One region of the Bradyrhizobium sp. Leo78 genome, then DNA from elsewhere that is predicted to be linked to it. Evidence: riboswitches for the same ligand, from Rfam matches in the RefSeq annotation. Region 1 holds a riboswitch; the other holds the start of a gene.
What was found. A riboswitch is a leader RNA that binds a small molecule or an ion and turns the genes downstream of it on or off. The one in region 1 is predicted to bind cobalamin.

Region 1 (7,165 bases):
CGAGCCTAGCCAATTCCAGATCCGCTCACGTCGCGTGGTGTCGAGCGCCAGTTCACCGGTCTTCGCCGAGACATAGAGCTCGGTTCCGGCTTCATCTCCTAGCGACACCAGGAGGAGCGGCCGCAAGGGATCATAGCGCGCCGTGACACTCCATTGATCGCGTTCGATTGTGCCAATCAGTCTTGGATGCACGGCATTCGGATGATGGCGGGCGATCGCCAGCGCCTGCTCGGTCGTGATGTCCTCGATCGAATGACCGTCCGTTGCCGATATGGTCTTGCGTGCGCCATTCCAGTCCAGCAGCCGATAGACGGGGATATCGTTCAGCATGACGAGGCGAAGATCGCGCGGATAGTTCGCAACACCGGCAATGGCCATGGCTCGATCGGGCGCCACGAGCACGCGGTCCCAGGCGATCGGTGGCAGCGCCGCCCAGCGCTCGCGATCGGTCAACTGCGGGAACGCCACGTACATCATGACGATGCCCGAGACGAACCACATCGCGAACAACAGGCAGGTCGCGATGCCGATCCAGCGATGGGTGATGTAAAGCCACCGCCGTCCTCTCCAGATCAACGCGCGGCGCATGATCAGAACTTCACGTTGACGGACACTTCTGCCGTGCGCGGCATGCCGAGCAGCCATTGCCCGGAAGGGGCGGACGTGGCGTAGACAGTGTCGAAGAGATTGTAGAGGCGAAGCGCCACCGTGGTTTGCCCGTCAGGCTTCCAGCGCAGTCCGCCGTTGACCACGGTGTAGGCGGGGCGAAGCTGGGTATTGGCGTTATCGGAGAATGTTTGCCCTACGATCTGCACGCCGCCGTAGACGGACCAGTTCGGCGCGAAGTCCCAGGTCAGCCACACGTTCGATACCTGCTGCGGCACATTCGTCGGAACGTTGCCGGCGTAGCTGACGAGTTTGCCGCCCACCACCTGGCTGAAGTTGTCGTACCGGGCCCGCAGCACCGCGAGATTGGCATCGACGCGCCAACCATCATTCAGTGCCAGGCCGATCGATGCTTCGATTCCGCGCGACGATTGCTGGCCGACTTGCAGCGCCAGGCCGGCGGGATTGTTGGGATCCGGGACCCGCAGGTTGTTCTTGACGATTTCGTAACCTGCCAGCGTCCATTCACCACGGCCGCCCCAGAATGATTGCTTGACCCCAACCTCGGTTTGCTTGCCCGTGGCAAGCTGGAAGGTTTTCTGCGTGGCCGACAGCGAGATGAGATTGGTGACGGGATCAACGGCTGTCGCATATTGTCCGTAAAAGGCGAGGTTCGAGACGGGCGTGTAGACCACGCCGGTTCGCCAGCTCGTACCCGACAGCGAGATATCGAAATTATTCGTTGGTGTCCTGTAATCGGTGCGGTCGACATCCGGCCGGTCGAACCTGATGCCGCTTACAACGGACAACTGATCGGTTAGCGACAGCCGGTCCTCGGCAAACAACGCATATTGATTGACGATCGCATTGTAGCCAGGCGTGGTTCGCGTCGTGGAGGTCGCAAAAGACCCCATGTCGCCGGCATAGGGACTAACCGAAGATGCGCCGCCATAGGGCGAATTGTTGGTGTGGGTAAAATCGATCCGGTTGACGTCGAAGCCCGCAACGAACTCGTTGGCGAAGCCCAGCAGATGACCACGAAACGTTGCGTCCATCCGGTTACCGACCTGAGCCTGGTCGTGGAAGATCTCGATGTAGCTGGTGCGGTCGATCAACCGTGTTGCAGGATTCCAACTATAGTTCTCGACATCACGCCAATGCCGACGGCTGGTCAGATAGTAGAGTGTGTTCTGGACCTTGACTCCTTCCGTCACGTCCCACTCGGTCTTGAACTGGCTCCAGTTATCCTGATAGCGGATCGCGCTGTCGAGCACGTTGTAGTTCTTGAACCGCAACGTGTCGTCGATCCCGCCGTTGATCAGCGGTGTGCCGAAATAGCGCGAGGGGCTTCGATTGCTGTAGTCGTTCGAGAGTGTGAAAGCGAGGTTTTCGGCGGCCTGGACACGCACCGCGGCGGAGACCGCAACATTCGATGTCTCGTCGCGATCAACCCAGCCGTTCGAGATGTTGCCGATGGCATTGACGCGATAGGATACGTTCGGATTGATCGGGCCGCCGCTATCCACCGCAATGCGTCGCGTCGTATTGGTGTCGAGCGATATCTCGGCATCGTTGTAGGGCGTCGTGACCGGTTTCTTGGGGATCACATTGATGATCCCACCAATTGCGCCTTCCCCGTACAGAACGGAGGCTGGCCCGCGCATGACCTCGATGCGATCCGCCGACCACGTATCGAATGGAAAGGTCACGGTTCCTGCGCCAACATAGAGGCGAGTGCCATCATACAGCGTCATCACCGAATTGCTTCCGGTGAAGCCGCGCGTGCTGAACGAGAGGCCGCCATTGCCGGGCGCCGGGCTCGCGGTAAAGCCCACTGCGTTCTGGGTGACCGCGTCCGTGACATTATGCTGGCCGCGTTCTGCGATGGTCTGCGACGTAATCGTTTCGACGCTGGCGGGCGTCTGCAGCGGAGTGAGGTTGAGGCGGCTGCCACTCGCGTTCTGCTTGTTCAGGTTTAGCGTCGGAGATGGCGTGTCGGACGTTGCGGTCGAGGGCGTGGTGCTTCGCGCCGCCGGGCTCCGGCTCGACTGAGACTGCGCAGGTCGCGCTGCGGAAGTTGAACGCTGATGATTGAGACGCTTTGCTGCAGGCTTTTGCGGCTGGATAACGCTCACCGGAGGCAAGACATGGGACGTCTCAGGCTGCTGGGCCTTTGCCGAAGAAGATTCGAGCAGGAGAACCGGCAGAAAGTATCTGAAAGCGAGCCGGGCAGCATCACGCTGCCTTACGATAGTAACAATAGAGAGCACGAGCAGACCTCGGTATGACGTCAGTGGCACGTCACCGCAAACGAGGTCTCGCTCGAACGTGCCTATGGCACGCCGGTCGAAAACAATGTCTGTACTCCCCGACCGACATTTTTGCGTGTGACCACGGCTGACGGCAGGTCTCCTGGCTTGCGGGTCCCAACCCTTCGTCGCCTTCCCAGGACCGAGGCTCCCAGTGGCGCATGACGAAAGATTCGCCGCTCACAGTTGCGGGGGCAGCCGCGGCATAGAGGAGAAGTCCCCGCACCGCGTTCCCTTTTGATCCCCGTAGGGGGAACCGTCAGTCGTGATCTAGGAGGTTGTCTGAGCCGAAGTCAATCCTCTCATTGCAGGCTCTGGACGGAGCGGAGAAGCCACGTCGGGCCGGCCGGCCAAGCCGTCCTTGGTATCAAACATCTGCGAGTCCAGAGGGATCTTCCGCAAGCCGCTCTGCCCATCTCAGATCGTCCTTGTCTACAAGCTTCTCGTGCACGGCGAGGAACGCATTCGTCGCATCAGGGCCGCAGTCGGCCAAAGCGGCCTCCAGGCGCGCGAACTGCCGGCGGAGCACTGTCTGAACAAGTTTGCGGCCTTTGGCCGTAGGGTAGAGTCGTTTCTGCCTTCGGTCCTCTTCGCCAATCTTCGCGATCAGCAGGCCGTCCTTGATGAGTTGCCGCATGGTCGGATTCAAATTCTGGTGCGACACACGCATCGCACGCAAGAGATCACTGACCGTCGCTCCCGGATTCATCGCGGTCAGAACCAACACACGATTGTGCAGGCGGGTGAGACCGTAGGGCTCCAGTGCGGCTTCGGCGTCCGCAGCAAGAATCACGTTGGCGAAGAAATGCAGCAAAAACGCCTTCAGAGTCTTTTTGCGAAGATCGGCTGGGACTTCTGACTGCGCCTTAGAGGCGTGAGAGGAATTCTGCTGCTTCACCAAACCGACCATCCCTGTGAATCCGCCACCTCCTTAACCGACAATCTAGGTCCCAGCCAGACGTCCCGCAACGACCAAATATCACAATAAACTTGTACTATATAAATTATTGGGGTATCTGTCGCCATCCGGTCGCAGGTTTCAGTGCCGCGACCGGCCCTAGGCAGGAGACAGTCGTTCTGTCGCCACTTGGGGCAGGAACGCACGACAGCTTCGAGCAAAAACAACAGAGCTGTTAGGATGGGAGGAAATTGTGAACTGGAAATTTTGGACGGCTTCGATTGCGGTTCTTGTTGCAGTGCCGGCGGCGCCGCCCGCAAATGCAGGGCCAAACGGCATCACCATAGGGGTGCTCAACGATCAGAGCGGACCCTACGCCGACGGCTCGGGAAAAGGTTCGGTCGTAGCAGCGCAGATGGCGATCGAAGATTTCGGCGGAAGCGTGCTCGGCCAACCGGTGAAATTGATCTCGGCTGATCACCTGCAAAAGGTCGACGTAGCGACATCCATTGCCCGCAAATGGCTCGACGTCGAGCACGTCGACCTTATCCTCGACGTTCCGAACTCCGGAATCCTGCTCGCTATTCAGGACATCGTCAGGAACAAGTCCGGAATTCTGATCGCCGCCGGAGGCGGCACTTCGAAGTTCACCGCCGAGGCGTGCTCGCCGTACGGATTTATGTGGGTCTACGACAGCTACGCACTCGCCAACGCCATGGGCCGCGCAGTTACCGAGAGCGGGGGGAAGTCCTGGTTCTTCCTTCCGGTGGATTATGCCTGGGGCGAGGCGCTTTCAGCAGACCTGACGGCGGCGATCAAAGCCAGCGGCGGCACCGTGGTGGGATCCGTCAAGACGCCGCTGAATACGGCGGACTTCTCGTCCTTTCTATTGCAGGCGCAAGCTTCGAAGGCCGATGTGGTCGCCCTGTTGAACGCCGGTTCCGACACCATCAACTCTGTCAAACAGGCAAACGAGTTCGGAATCACACAAAGCCAGAGATTGGCGACCGGACTGTTCTACCTCACCGACGCTCACGCCGTGGGTCTGAAAGAGGCGCAAGGGCTGATCGTTTCCGACGGCTACTACTGGGATCGCACGCCGGAAACCCGCGCCTGGGCGGAACGTTTCCAAAAGCGTCAAGGCCGAATGCCGACCTCGGTCCAAATGGGTGTCTATTCGGCCGCGCTGCATTATCTCAAGAGCGTCGCAGCGGCAGGCAGTGACGATCGCGAGGCGATCGCAAACAAGATTCGCGAACTTCCGGTCAGGGATCCGATGGTGCCCGATGGGCGCGTTCGTGCCGATGGCATCATGTTGCATGACATTCTGCTGCTCCAGGTCAAGAAGCCGCAAGAATCGAAGGGAGAGTGGGATCTCTTCAAGATACTCTCGGCTACTCCCGGCGACAAGGCATTCCGTCCCCTGGACCAAAGCACCTGCCGCCTGGTCGCGAAACGCGGCTAGTCGAATGCGCAGCGCGCCAGCACGCAGTGGCACGCGAACAACCTTCATCATGAGGAGCGATCGTTTGACCAACAATGTGTATGTTCTCGGGGCTTATGCGACCCCGTTTGGGCGATGGCCGGACAAGTCCTTCAAACAGCTCACGCGAGGCGCCTATTTCGGGGCGCTGTCGGACGCGAAGCTTGAGGAATGCCCGCCCATCGAAGCCGCCTGGTTCGGCAATTGTCTCATGCATTACTGGGGACAAGCCTCTGCGCGCGGCAACGTGTGCTTCATTCCGCTCGTCCGCGAGGGCTGGTTTCCGGAACGGGCGCCGATCGTGAACGTGGAAGGCGGCTGTGCCACCGCCAGCCTGGCGTTAGCCGCAGCTTTTAAGGAGATTCGCGCCGGCGATGCCGATCTCACCCTCGCCCTTGGGGTTGAGAAACTCTACGATCCAGATAATCAGGCCGCCATGCTCGCGGAGTTCGAGCGCGGATTGGACAGTTTCGATCCGCAGGAGTGGGAGGAACATTACGCGCAGATCGGTCGCGAAGTGGGAAAGCCATTCCAGCGATCTCCTGACCGCACGGTAGCGATGGACACCTACGCGATGCAGGCCAGGCTGCATATGCAGCTCTACGGAACCACCGCCGAGCAGATCGCAATCGGTGCAGCAAAGAACCACTGCAACGGCGCGCTCAATCCAAATGCGCAATATCGCTTCGAAATGACTCCACAACAGGTCCTTGGCGACAGGATGGTCTCAGACCCGCTGACACGATCGATGTGTGCGCCGATCGGAGACGGTGCCGCTGCGGCTTTGCTTTGCTCGGAAACGTTCCTTCGCGCCCAGCCCGCGGAGGTGCAGCGCCGTGCCGTTCTGATCCGAGGGCTGGCCGTGACTGGCGGCAAGTATCGCCTCCCGGACGAACCAAGCCTTTCGCGAGCGGCGGCCGATCGCGCCTACGCGATGGCGGGCATCAAACCCAGCGACGTCGATGTTGCCGAGGTACATGATGCCACCTCCTTCTGCGAGATCTATCAGAGCGAGATGTTGCGCTTCTGCGATGTCGGCGAGGGAGGACAATTCGTAGCCATCGGCGCAACGAAGATCGGCGGCGCGCTACCCATTAACACATCCGGCGGGTTGGTCTCCAAAGGTCATCCAATAGGCGCCACCGGCCTGTCCATGTGCTTCGAATTGGTGACCCAGTTGCGTGGCGAGGCGGGGGCCCGACAAGTCCCGAATGCACGTATTGCCCTCCAGGAGAACGGTGGCGGCGTGATCGGACTCGAAGAGGCGCTCGCCGCTGTCATCGTCTACGAGCGAGCATCCTAGTCGTGGCCCGGCAGATGGCGGAAAGGTAATCGATGGATCAACTTCACGCACCGTCCACGATGGGTGACATTCTCATCAGGGCGATCAGGCGCGGCGGCGATCGAACGGCGTTCATCTCCGATGGCAAGCGAACGACCTATCGTGACTTCGGAGCGCTGCTCTCGCGCATGTTGCAGGTCTTCGAACGGCACGGGGTCCGCCGCGGCGACGGTGTCGCCTGTCTGTCTCGCAATAGCATGGAAGCATTTCTAATCGGTGCGGCGTGTTATCTCTCGGGAGCACGTCTGACTAACCTCCATCCGCTTGCTTCCGCGGAAGATCAGATTTTCATGCTCGAGGACAGCGGCGCAAAGGCCTTCTTCTTCGACCCCGCGACATTCGCCGACCGTGCGGGTGCGATCGTCTCGCGGGTTCGCGGCGTCGAGGCGATGGCACTGGGGCCCAGCGAAACCGCGGTCGACGTGCTTGCCGAAGCCGGATCGTTTCCCGCGCGCGACTTGGTCTCGAATGCGAGGCCGAGCGATCTCTGCTGGCTGATCTATACCGGCGGTACGACGGGGCGGCCG
Region 2 (7,165 bases), 220 kb from region 1:
CCGTGAAGCAACATAATGCTCCTACGTGCGGATCGGATCGAACCAATGCACAGGGATGGCCAGGCATTGGCGCAGCAAGCGCGAGCGATCGGCTGTACTGGAAACTAGCCTCCGACCTTCTCTTTGTGGTGCGCCCTTCATGTGAAGGGCGCTTTGTTTATGAAGATATAAACCCGGCGTTCGAATCTCTTGTTGGGATCGCGTCGGAAGACATCCGGGGGATGGCCGTTTGCGACTGCATGGGGAAGCAGGATGCCAGGTCCGTTCACGAGGCGCTTGATGCTTGTCGCGCCGGAGGTGCCGAGGTTCGGATCCGGCATCGGCTCGCGCTCGGGGGATCCCCACGAACTGTCGAGACAATCGTTGCGCCAATCTGCGGTCCCATGACCGGCTGCATTGCCACCTTTATCGGTAGCCATCGGATCATGGACGGAGCGTCCTCCCACGACCTTGCAGCCATCTCCGACGGTCGTGCGAGCATGGGCGCCACGCTGGTTTCCATTCAGGAAGACATGCAGCAGCGCATTGCCTCCGACCTCCACGATTCGACCTGCCAGCATTTGATCGCCGCAAGCCTCGGGCTCATGCGGATGCGGAACAGCTTGAGTGAGCCGACCAATGCCGAGCGGCTTTGCGACGATATCGATGCGTCGATCGATCAGGCAATCAAGGAAATTCGGGCCTTTGCCTACCTGCTGCACCCGCAAAATCTGACGGTTGCCGGGCTGAAGGCAGCAATCGAGAGATATGCGGAAGGGTTCGCGGCGCGCACATCGTTGAGAGTCGATGCCAGCATCTCGCCCGAGATCGATCGCGTACCTTACGACACGCAGCGCTCCCTGCTGCGGGTGGTCCAGGAGGCGCTGACGAATGTCTTCCGTCATGCAAGAGCAACGAAAGTCGAGATCGCGATCGAGACGACCGATGACCATTTCCGGCTGAGGGTCAGCGATAATGGGCGCGGCATGCCGCTCGACCAGACACTCGGCGGCGCGATGGCAGGGCCGCCCGGCGTCGGAATTCCCGCAATGAAGGTGAGACTGCAGCAGATCGGAGGTACCCTCGAAATCCGCTCCGAGCCGGGACCGGGGCAGCCCGGCACGACATTATCCGCGGTGTTCCCGCGCGGTCCGGCGACCGAAAAATCGCCGCCGGCCAAGGGCCGCCCCCGCCATCATGGTCCGCGCAAACGGGTTCACTGATCGTACAGCCGAACTCGCGTCACTGGTGCCGGTCGAGCCTGCGACGCAACACGAGTGGGAGCTAACCCGCCATGAAGCGCTTTCTTATCGCCGACGATCATGAAGCGGTGCGGTCGGGACTACGCGCGGTTCTGGAGCAACGTGCCGACTGGGAAGTCGTTGCTGAGGCGAACGACGGCAGCAAGGCCCTTGCCGAGGCGATCGCAAACCAACCCCATGTCGCAATCGTCGATTTCTCCATGCCGCGCATGACGGGAGTGGAGGTCGCGCGGCGGATCAGGGAGTATCGCCTGCCAACCGAAGTATTGATCTTCACGGTCCACAATTCCAGCCTGCTGGCCCAGGAGGCATTCGAGGCAGGCGCCCGGGCATTCGTATTGAAATCGGATGCCAACAGGCTGTTGTTGGCGGCGGTTGAGTCGCTTCTGGCGCATAAACCATTTTGCACCGAGAGCTGTTCGCCTGAATCGAACGAGGTCTCGACCGGAGATCGGGACAGGCTCTCGCCGCGGGAGCGATTAGTCGTCAAGCTGATTGCGGAGGGCTACAGCAACAAAGGCATTGGCGCCATCCTGAACCTCAGCGTCAAAACCGCCGAAGCGCACCGGGCGGCCGCGATGCGCAAGCTGGATATCCACTCGACGGCGGATCTGGTCCGCTACGCGGTTCGCGCCCGCCTGCTGGAAGCATGACACGCCAAAGCATGATCCGGCGCTTGATGTTCCGGCTTGTTCTACCATGAGCCCGGGAGGCTAAGCTGACCTCAGTATATTTCCCGCGAAATCCGAGGGTTTTGCGGGATAACTGCCGGAAAGCCAATCGGTATGATTCTGACCTCGCTGTCGGCTATCGCTATCGATCGTTCCAGCGCAAGGGAACGACGCCATGAAACGCATCCTGATTGCGGATGATCATGAAGTCGTGCGTTCCGGGCTTCGCGCGATCGTTGAAACGCGCTCCAATTGGATTGTAACTGCAGAAGCTCCCGACGGTGAGCAGGCGATCGCATTGGCGTTGGAAACGAGACCGGACGTCATCATCGCCGACTATTCCATGCCCCTCGTAAACGGACTGGAAGTCAGCCGCCGCATCAAGACGCTTCGTCTGCGTTCGGAAGTGTTGATCCTCACCATGCATGAAAGTGAGGAGATTTTGACCGAGGCTCTTCTGACCGGGGTACGTGGCTTCCTGCTCAAATCGGACGCCAGGAAGCATCTCATTTCAGCAATCGAAGCTCTGCTCGACGGCCGACCTTACTTTACCAGCGTCGTGTTGGAGAAATTGCTGACCGACTACCAGCTCAACAAACAGAACAAGTCCAGTGCGCTCCTCACATCGCGGGAGCAGAACGTCGTGCAGTTGATTGCAGAGGGGCATACCAACAAGGCCATCAGCTCCATCTTGAAGCTTAGCGTGAAGACTGTCGAAACCCATCGGGCGTCCGCCATGCGCAAGCTTGGCATGTCATCCACAGCCGAGCTGGTTCGCTATGCGATTCGCAAGAAGCTGGTTGCGCCCTGAGGCGCAGACAATTCAAGCGGCAGTCGTCGCGCCGGGTTACGCAGCGAGTATTGGATCATTGGCTGGAGTTCACACGGCCCCGCCGGTGATATCGCCCGAATGCCACGCGCGGATTGACGGCGCATGTGGCCCCTCGCCCCGACGCCGCGGCCATACATGCCGCCCGCGTGCGGAAGGAGCAATCTCCCGGAATCCCAGTGGTTCGAGATTGCAGGCAATAGGGATAGTCCCGTGCCGTAGCGGGACCAGCTTCGGCAATCCAGATCAAGCCGGCCGCAGATAAGAGTGCCATCAGGTAGCGCATGAGATCACCTCGCTCATTGAGGATATCTCCATAGTGCCGAAGGAGGACGCGCCTGAAAATACATGATTCCCCGGGGGCCAGCTTGACAAGATTCCCTAGAGCGCGCCGATCAGGATCGCGCCACCGAATTCTGAAGCCACGACGCGGGTGTCGAGAACAGGCATTACAGGTTCAGACCTTCCGTAGGATGGGTAGAGCCCCGTGCTTTTCAAAGATCTCGATGGCAGCGAAGCTGTCACCAACTCGATCAGCGCCGGCTCACGCCCCTCGTGCATCGCGGATTGCCTGGGCGACTTTCGTCGCCTGCGACACCCGTCCGATTCGCGCGCCCGTGACGATCTTTTTTCGACGCGTGCTCAAGCGCGGCACCATCCCTTCGTTGGCGGTCGATCCGGCGGAGGGATAGGGAATGAAGTCCGCGGCCCGACGCAGCGCGATAGCCTTTCGAGCCGCTTCGACATTGGCGGTGCGAGCTGCCAGGTTGTGAAGACGCCTGAGTTCGCTGTTAACCCGCTTCAGTGCCGCGGCAAAGACCTGCTTGCGTTGTGATGGACGATCGGCAGTTCCGGGGAAGTTCGCGCCGCGAGGCTGGCCTTTCCCGCGCATCTCTCGCCGCTTTTGTCGGCCGAGCGTTCGCTCCTTGTCGCGCATCTTGCGCAAGCGGGATCGCATGTCCGCAAGATCAGCCGGCTCGACGTCATAGATGGCGGGATGATGCGTGAGGCGGATCGTCTCGTACTCGTCGTGGCTGAGGAGGCTACGTTCGAGTTTGCATGGGATCGACATTTCCTGTTCCTCCGTTGAATCTGTCGATGCTCACATGAACGGCATCATCCAAGTTTAGCGACGCGTGTGGGTGGCATGTGATGCTCGCATAAGGCTGTAGGATTTGTCATCTGCTGTCCCTTCGCCCGTCAGCAACTTTCTGTGTTCGTCATTCAGGTCGCCGCTATCAGCGATCCGCAAAAATGCTGTTGGGTTCTGATCGTTATCGATTTGAGTTTTGCTCCGCCTTGTGCTTCTTTGCGCGCGTCATCGGTGCCCTTTGTAGGGTGAAACGGGAACGCGGTGCGGGAATCTTCCCCAATGCCGCGGCTGCCCCCGCAACTGTAAGCGGACTATTTGCGATCCGGATGCCACTGGGCCTGCCAAGCAGGTTTGGGAAGGCGGATCGCGAGACGACCGCAAGCCAGGAGACCGGCCGTTGACGGGTATCAACTCGTTCGACGGTGGGTCGGCGGAAGGGCATTAATGAACTTGCGGCGTTTTCTTGCCGGGTGTGCGGCCGTTGCTGCGTGCGGTCACACTGGCGCCATGGCCCAATCGGGTCCCGAACAGCTTCCTGCTGTTGTCATCAATCCGGAGGTCCGGTCCAAGCCGGCCCCGAGGAATAGGCAAAGGTCTTCAACAACCCATCCTGCGCGCCCGGCGCCCGGTAACGAGGCGCCGGCCGCGACTCCCGAAGTGGTCGTGACTCCCGACCGTACACTGGAGCCGGCGAGCCGGACCGGAAGCTCGGTCAGCGTGGTCACGCACGAAATGCTCGCGACCAGCAATCCGACCTCGCTCGTCGATGCGCTGCGGACCGTGCCGGGACTCGATATCACCGAAAGCGGCGGACCAGGCGCGACGACCAATGTGCGCTTGCGCGGCGCCAATACCGGCCAGACGCTGGTCATGATCGATGGCATCAGGGTCAACGATCCGACCGCCGCCAGCGGCGACTTCGATTTCGCGATGTTCGCCCCGGGCGCGATGCAGCGGATCGAGGTGCTGAAAGGACCGCAGAGCGCGCTCTACGGATCTGACGCGATCGGCGGCGTCGTCAACATCATCACCAAGAAGGGCACCGGTCCGGCACAACTCGACGTCAGCACCGAGGGCGGAAGCTACGGCACGGCGAGCACCAGCGCAGCGCTGACCGGAACCTCTGGGCCGTGGTCCTACGCGTTCACGGGAAGCGGGCAGCACAGCAACGGCTTTTCACGCTACGGCTATCGCATCCCCGCGCTCGAAGCCAAGTATGGCCCGCTCGAGCGCGATGGCTTCGACCGCGTCGGCGGTTCGGCACGCGTCGGCTACGATTCCGGCGAAGGCGTACGGCTGGAGACGGGCATGCTGGCCTCATTCACGCGGTCCGCCTATGATCAGGCCTCCGGAACGTTCCCGGACACGCCGTCGAGCGCGACGCGCCTGCTCGAACAGGTCTGGGGACGCGCGTCGTTCGACACGTTCGGCGGCATTCTCACCCATAGCGTGAGCGCATTTGAGACGCATATCGACCGCTCGTTCGACGACGTCACCTACAAGATCAACAAACTGCCGCAGAACACGACATCCATCCTCTCCAATTTCGTCGGCGACAGCACGGGCCTGGAATATCAGGGCAACCTGAAGGTCGGCCCGCTAGGATCGCTCATCGTCGGATCGCGTGTGCAGCATGAAACGGCGAGCACCTCCACCACCAACCTATTGCCGATTCCTGGAGCGTCGACGCCACAGCTCGCAGGCACGCAAGACACCAATTCAGTGTTTGCGCTCTGGCAACTGCCGATCGGCGAGCGGCTCAACATCACGATGGGCGGCCGGGTTGACGACGTCGTCGATGTGGCACGGTTCGAGACATGGCGAACCACCGCGGCTTACACGATCGCCGAGACCGGCACCAAGCTGCATGCGAGCGCCGGGACAGGCGCCAAGGCCCCGACGCTCTATCAGCTCTATGCGCCGACCTATGGCAATTCCGCGCTCAGTCCCGAGGAGAGCTTCGGCTACGATGCCGGCATCGACCAAAGCCTGTTCGGAGGCCGCGTTGTGGTTTCGCTGACAGGCTTCGGCAACAGGTTCAGCAACCTGATCGACTTTGTGACCGATCCGGCGCACCCGCTCGGGCACTACGTCAACGTCTCGCGTGCCGAAACCGACGGACTGGAACTCGGGGTCAACGTCGATATTCTGCCGGGCTACCTGAAATTCAACGCCGCCTATACCTATCTGCAGGCTAAGGATCTCTCGACCGGCCTGACGCTGGCGCGCCGGCCGGAAAACCTGGCGAGATTCTCGTTCCCGATCACACCGATCGAGGGCTGGCTGATCGAGCCACGCGTGCTCGCGGTATCCACGCGCTACAGCGGTTCAAACGAGACGCTGCCGCTCGCCCCTTACGTCCGCGTCGATCTCTACACCGAATACAAGATCGATGAGACCTGGAAGGTGTACTTGCGCGGCGAGAACATTTTCAATGAGCACTATCAGGAAGTGTACAACTATGGCACGACCGGACCTGCGGCTTACGCCGGGTTCAGTGCCCACTGGTGAAGCGGATGTGATGATGCGCGCGCGGGGTATGCTATTTGACCGAACCAAGCGCGCTGGCCAGGCGATCGAGACCATCGTCCGACGCAAGGCCAAATCGCAGCCATTCGCGTGCGCCGTTAAAGCTCCGGCACCAGATGTGGCGTCGGGCCAATTCGGTGTGCAACGTCGGGGCATCGGGATGGGAGGCAAGGCGAAAGAGCGTAGCCCCTCCAACAAGCTGAAGACCGGCCTCTGTCAGGACATGGTCGAGTTTGGCGGACTGGCGAGCAAGCTTCGCACGCATCGCATCCGCCCAGGATCGATCCCGCAGGGCGGCCGTGCCCAGGTGAAGCGCTGGGCCGGAGACCGGCCAGGGGCCCAGCGCCGCCGATATACGTTCGACGATATCGCGTCGGCCGATCACGAAGCCGAGGCGAAGTCCGGCGAGCCCATAGAACTTGCCGAAGGAACGCAGTATGAGAATGGGAAGATTGGCGCTCATCGCGGCAGCACTGATGCCGGGATCGACATCGGCAAAGGCCTCATCGATAACCAGCCAGCCTCCGCGACGATCGAGCCGTTCGGCAACCTGCCGGAGCGCCCTGCGGTCCGCGATACGTCCATCCGGATTGTTGGGATTGACGACGACAGCGTGAATGGCGCGGTCAGGCAGCGCGGAGAGATCATTCAATGCAATAATCTCTCGGCCTCCGCTGCTCCACGCAGCCGAATGCTCGCCATAGGTCGGAGTGACGATCGCGACCGCTCCGGGCCCGGCGAGATGGGGAATCCATTGAATGAGCGTCTGCGTGCCGGCAGCGGCCGCGATGCCTGCATCGTC

Region 2: linked by a shared signal. The riboswitch ahead of AC5ZG1_RS06790 (TonB-dependent receptor plug domain-containing protein) and the one ahead of AC5ZG1_RS07840 (TonB-dependent receptor) in region 1 are both predicted to bind cobalamin.

Annotation. Positions count from the first base shown of each region.
Region 1 is NZ_JCAMOT010000004.1:272,508-279,672, reverse strand. It holds gene AC5ZG1_RS07845 (PepSY domain-containing protein) at 1-588, opposite strand, end outside; gene AC5ZG1_RS07840 (TonB-dependent receptor) at 591-2,741, opposite strand; cobalamin riboswitch at 2,992-3,191, opposite strand; gene AC5ZG1_RS07835 (MarR family transcriptional regulator) at 3,283-3,825, opposite strand; gene AC5ZG1_RS07830 (ABC transporter substrate-binding protein) at 4,067-5,278, shown strand; gene AC5ZG1_RS07825 (thiolase family protein) at 5,283-6,599, shown strand; gene AC5ZG1_RS07820 (AMP-binding protein) at 6,632-7,165, shown strand, end outside.
Region 2 is NZ_JCAMOT010000004.1:53,107-60,271, forward strand. It holds gene AC5ZG1_RS06765 (sensor histidine kinase) at 1-1,202, shown strand, start outside; gene AC5ZG1_RS06770 (response regulator) at 1,274-1,894, shown strand; gene AC5ZG1_RS06775 (response regulator transcription factor) at 2,088-2,723, shown strand; gene AC5ZG1_RS06780 (DUF3551 domain-containing protein) at 2,779-3,027, opposite strand; gene AC5ZG1_RS06785 (hypothetical protein) at 3,286-3,687, opposite strand; cobalamin riboswitch at 4,047-4,247, shown strand; gene AC5ZG1_RS06790 (TonB-dependent receptor plug domain-containing protein) at 4,498-6,345, shown strand; gene cobD (threonine-phosphate decarboxylase CobD) at 6,377-7,165, opposite strand, start outside.